DNA from 2 places in the Arthrobacter sp. Soc17.1.1.1 genome. Region 1 is predicted to be linked to the other one. Evidence: riboswitches for the same ligand, from Rfam matches in the RefSeq annotation. Region 1 holds a riboswitch; the other holds the start of a gene.

The links. A riboswitch is a leader RNA that binds a small molecule or an ion and turns the genes downstream of it on or off. The one in region 1 is predicted to bind thiamine pyrophosphate.
Region 2: linked by a shared signal. The riboswitch ahead of V6S67_RS15185 (ECF transporter S component) and the one ahead of thiM (hydroxyethylthiazole kinase) in region 1 are both predicted to bind thiamine pyrophosphate.

What each region holds. Positions count from the first base shown of each region.
Region 1 covers NZ_JBAJII010000001.1:3,610,946-3,613,325, reverse strand. Annotated here, with positions in the region: gene V6S67_RS16865 (3-oxoacyl-ACP reductase) at 1-285, opposite strand, end outside; TPP riboswitch at 335-430, opposite strand; TPP riboswitch at 876-978, shown strand; gene thiM (hydroxyethylthiazole kinase) at 970-1,803, shown strand; gene thiE (thiamine phosphate synthase) at 1,800-2,380, shown strand, end outside.
Region 2 covers NZ_JBAJII010000001.1:3,294,662-3,297,041, reverse strand. Annotated here, with positions in the region: gene V6S67_RS15195 (FUSC family protein) at 1-971, shown strand, start outside; gene V6S67_RS15190 (DUF4235 domain-containing protein) at 1,033-1,293, opposite strand; TPP riboswitch at 1,439-1,563, shown strand; gene V6S67_RS15185 (ECF transporter S component) at 1,625-2,230, shown strand; gene V6S67_RS15180 (ABC transporter ATP-binding protein) at 2,227-2,380, shown strand, end outside.

The sequences.
Region 1 (2,380 bases):
GGAAAAAGTCGCTAGCGCGTTATTGACCACGGTGGTAACCGGGGCTCCGAAGTGTTGCTGTGCGTGTTCGAGCATGGCGCGTACCTGCTCGGGATCGGTGACATCAGCTTCCAGCGCTACAGCCCGCGACGGACCAACACGAGTTGCGAGTTCCTGGGCGGCCTTGTGGCTGGCGCGGTAGTTGATAACCACCCGCGCTCCTTCGGCGGCGAAGGCACTCACGATGCTGGAGCCAAGTCCGCGGCCGCCACCGGTGATCAACACGATCTGTTCTCTGAGTTGCATAAAGGGACTTCCCTGGAGTCAGGGCGACAGAATGCGGAACCGACACCCGCAGGGGTCGGGAGGACATCCCTTCGCCAGTACGAACTGGATCAGGTTCAACGGGTGTCATCTCAGCCAGCCAGAACCGGCACCCCGTGTCACTACTTCCACACTAAACCCCGGCTGGCGGTGGGAGGGTTGGCCGAATCGCCGGGACGGAGTGGATTTAGACGGTCGTGGCAACGCGGGGTGTTTTGCGCGGTGTTCCGGACGCACGTTGATGACCAGCAGAGAACGGTCCTCTCGGTCTGGCACGAAATCCCAGGCGAACCAGGCTCGCAGGGAGGTGCTTTGCAAGTGCAAGTGCAAGTGCAAGTGCAAGTGCAAGTGCTGATTGCGTCGGGAGTTGGTGCTGCCATGGCTTCTGAATACGGCCGTAGCGTTCACGGGCGGCGCGCAGACCCAGGCAAATTCCTTGATCGCTGTCCTGGCGCGAGCCGGATGTGCTTAGAGCCGGGGTCCCTTGTGTGTCTTTCGGCTGGCTCTAACGGGAGCCAAGTGCCTTTCCACAAGTGGCTGCTGTTCCATGTGCTGGGAAACGTTAGGGTGGCAGTAGTGACACGGGGTGCTGCCCGCCGACGGTGCAGCTGAGAATCGATACCCGTTGAACCTGATCTAGTTCGAACTAGCGAAGGGATGTCGCGAATGGCTATTCGCTACGCATCATCAGAGTGTGCTGCACTGCTCGAGGAGTTGAGGGCCCGGGGTCCTTTGGTGCAGAGCATCACCAACACCGTGGTGGCCAACTTCACCGCCAACGTCCTGCTCGCCATAGGGGCAGCTCCGGCCATGGTGGACATACCGGAGGAAGCCGGACAGTTCGCCTCCGTAGCGTCAGGGGTGCTGATCAATCTGGGCACTCCGACGCAGGAGCAACGGACTGCGATGGTCGAAGCGGTTCAGGCCGCACGTGCCGCCAAAACTCCATGGGTTCTGGATCCGGTGGCGGTTGGCTCTCTGACCGTCCGCACCCAGCTGGCGCATCAGCTTGCCGCGCAACACCCGACCATCATCCGTGGAAACGCATCGGAAATCCTGGCTCTCGCTGGAGCAGGATCAGGAGGCCGCGGAGTGGACTCCACCGAAGACCCTTCGTTCGCGATCGAGTCCGCGAGGCAGCTGGCGGTATCCTCCGGGTCAGCGGTGGCAGTATCGGGTGCGGTGGATCTGCTCGTCGGGCCGGACGGACACACGGTAAGTGTGACCAACGGGGACGCTCTGCTGACGCGGGTTACAGGCGGTGGGTGCGCCCTCGGTGCGGTGATGGCCGCGTTCGCTTCGCTGACCGACGATGCACTGTTGGCGGCCACAGCGGCTACCGGCGTCTACACCGTTGCCGCCGAGCAGGCCGCGACGCAGGCACACGGCCCGGGAAGCTTCGCGATGGAATTCCTCGACAGGCTTGCAAGCATCACACCCGACGACGTCGTCACGACGTTGAGCCTTCGTTCTGTCGATATGTCGGGCCATTCCCGGTGAACGGGCGTGATTTCACGGCGAACCTGACACGGCATCTGCCGCTGTACCTGGTAACTGACACGGCGCAGTGCCGCCCCCGTACCGTTGCAGCTGTTGCCGCCGAGGCGGTTTCAGGAGGCGCCACCATGGTCCAGGTGCGGGACAAGGAAGCCTCGGCCCGGGATCTGCTGCACATTCTCGTCACTGTCGCAGATGCTGTTGGAAGCAAGGTTCCGGTGCTGGTCGACGACCGGGTGGATCTCTTCCTGGCCGCCCGGGCGGCAGGAGCGCAGGTCGCCGGGGTGCACGTCGGTCAGTCCGACCTGCCGGCGGACCTCGTTCGAGCCCTGGTAGGACCGGAGACCATCGTCGGCCTGAGTGCGGCAACCAGCAACGAGATTCAAGCCGCACACGGGCTGCCCAAGGGGACGGTGGACTACTTAGGGGTTGGCGCCATTCACGCGACCGCCACCAAGCCAGACCATCCCGAACCTTTGGGGATCAGTGGCTTCGGTGCCCTCGTTACGGAAAGCTCCCTGCCGTGTGTCGCAATTGGTGGCATCAGTAATGCGGATTTACGCCCTTTGCGGGATAGCGG
Region 2 (2,380 bases), 320 kb from region 1:
CCATCCCCGGAGAGGCCTCCCGGTACCCCTACTACGCGCCGCTCGGTGCGCTGCTCGCGATCTACCCGACCGTCGCCGGGACGCTGAAGTCGGGGCTGCAGACGGTCATCGGCCTCACCATCGGGATCGTCCTGGCCCACGTCGCGGTCTGGGCCGGAGAGCCGAACTGGGGGACGATCGCCTTCGTGGTCGGGGTGGGCGTCCTCCTCGCGGGAGCCCTGAGGAGGACGGCCGGCGGCGGCTCGGGGATCGCGTCCGCCGGGCTGTTCGTCCTCGTCATCGGCAACGAGAACCTCGGGTACTCGCTGGGCTACTTCGTCCAGACGGTGGTGGGGGTGGGCGTGGGGCTCGCGGTGAGCGCGCTGATCCTGCCGCCGCTCAACCTGGACGACGCCGTGGGCCAGATGAGCCGGCTCCGCAGGACGGCCGCCCGCCAGCTGCAGGAGATGGGCGAGGCCCTCGAGGAGGACTGGGACACCGACGATCCGCGCTGGTCGGAACGGCGGGACGACCTCCAGGCGTCGGCCCGCAACGCGCGCAACGCGCTGCAGTACGCGGACGAGAGCCGCAAGGGCAACGTGCGGCGGCGCTTCCACCCACGCGACGTCCGGAGCGACCACCGGCACGTCGAGGTCCTCGAGGTCGTCGCGGCCCACACGCTGAACATCACCAACATGCTGCAGGACGGGCTCCACGGGACGTCCAGGGAGCACCCCATCCCGGCGGCGGTCCGGCCGCCCCTCCAGCGGGCCTTCACCGCCGTGGGCGACGTCCTCGATCTCTGGACGGTCGAGGAGGACGACGCCGCGACCCTCCGCGCGGCGGAGGAGAGCCTGCAGGCACTCGCCTCGGCGGCCTACGAGTCGTCCAGTCGGGACGTGCCCTTCGGTGCGGCGGCCGCGATCGCCATGAGCCTGCATCGCATCGTGCAGGCCGTGACACCCGGGCTGCACATCGAGGGCGCGGACTAGGACGACGAAGGGGAGGAGGGACACCCGGGGCGGGCGTCCCTCCTCCCCTCTCCGCGGCGGATCAGGTCAGGTCGCGGGTCTTCGCGAACCGTTCGATGGCCTTCTGCGTGGAGCGGTTGGTGAGCACCTGGATCGTGGTGCTCACGGCACCCGAGATGATCGCGAACACCAGGGCGGAGCGCAGCGTGTTCTCGAGCCCGTCCTTGCTCTTCGGGGGCGCCTCACCCGTGATCTTCTCCCACAGGAAGTCGACGAGCTTCGTCCCGACGAAGCCCGCACCGACGCTCATGCCGACGCCGAGCAACTTGAACACCAGGGTCATGGTTTCTCCTTCTGGTCCGAATAGTCCTTGCCCTAGCCTAGTCGTGCTCCTCGCCCCTCCGCAGGGGCAGCTCGGCCGGCTCCTGCGGACCGCACACCGGCGCACGGCGGCGCGACGCGCCGGTGTAGGATCGGTAGCGCTCAACCAACAACGACAGGGGAGCGCCGATCCGCAGCATGCTGCCGGAGCGGGCGCTGAGAGTGCGGACCGCCGCAGACCCTCGAACCTGATCCGGCTAGTACCGGCGAAGGGAGTCGAGTTCTCAGGGTGCACGGACGTCGCTGCGGTGATCGCCCGCCACCATCCCCTCCTGCATCCCAGGAGGAATCCCATGGCATCATCAACAGCCCTACCGGGCACCCGGACCACCAGGCAGTGGCGCGTCGTCGACATCGTGGTGGCCTCGGTCATCGCCGTCGCCGTCGGCGTGCTGTTCTTCGTCTGGTCCGCCGGCTACTCCGGCATCAGCATCCTCGCCGCAGGCTTCCCGCCGGTCGGCGGTCTGTACACGGGCGGCTGGCTCATCGCCGGCGTGCTCGGCGGGCTCATCATCCGCAAGCCCGGCGCCGCCATCTACTGCGAGACCTTCGCGGCGGCGGTCTCGGCCCTCATCGGCACGCAGTTCGGGCTCAGCGTCCTGCTCTCCGGGGCCATCCAGGGCGCGGGCGCGGAGCTCGTCTTCCTGCTGTTCCTCTACCGCAAGTGGAACCTCTCCGTCGCGCTCCTCGCCGGCCTCGGAGCGGGCCTGGCGCTGGCGATCAGCGAGAACATCCTCTACAACGCGCTCTGGAGCATCGAGTTCCAGCTGCTCTACGTGCTGTTCGCCGGGATCTCCGGGGTCGTCATCGCGGGCCTGCTGTCCTGGCTGGCCATGCGGGGACTCGCGAGGACGGGCGTGCTGTCCGCCTTCGCCGCCGGCCGGACGGCGGACGTGTGACGGCAGCCGACCGACCCTCCCCGGGCGCGGTGCGGGTCCGCGCCCGGGGATGGGGGTGGCGCCACGCGGGCCGGAGGGCCTTCGCCGCACGCCGGCTGGACCTCGAGCTCCAGCCGGGCGAGCGCGTGCTGCTCCTCGGGGCTTCCGGCG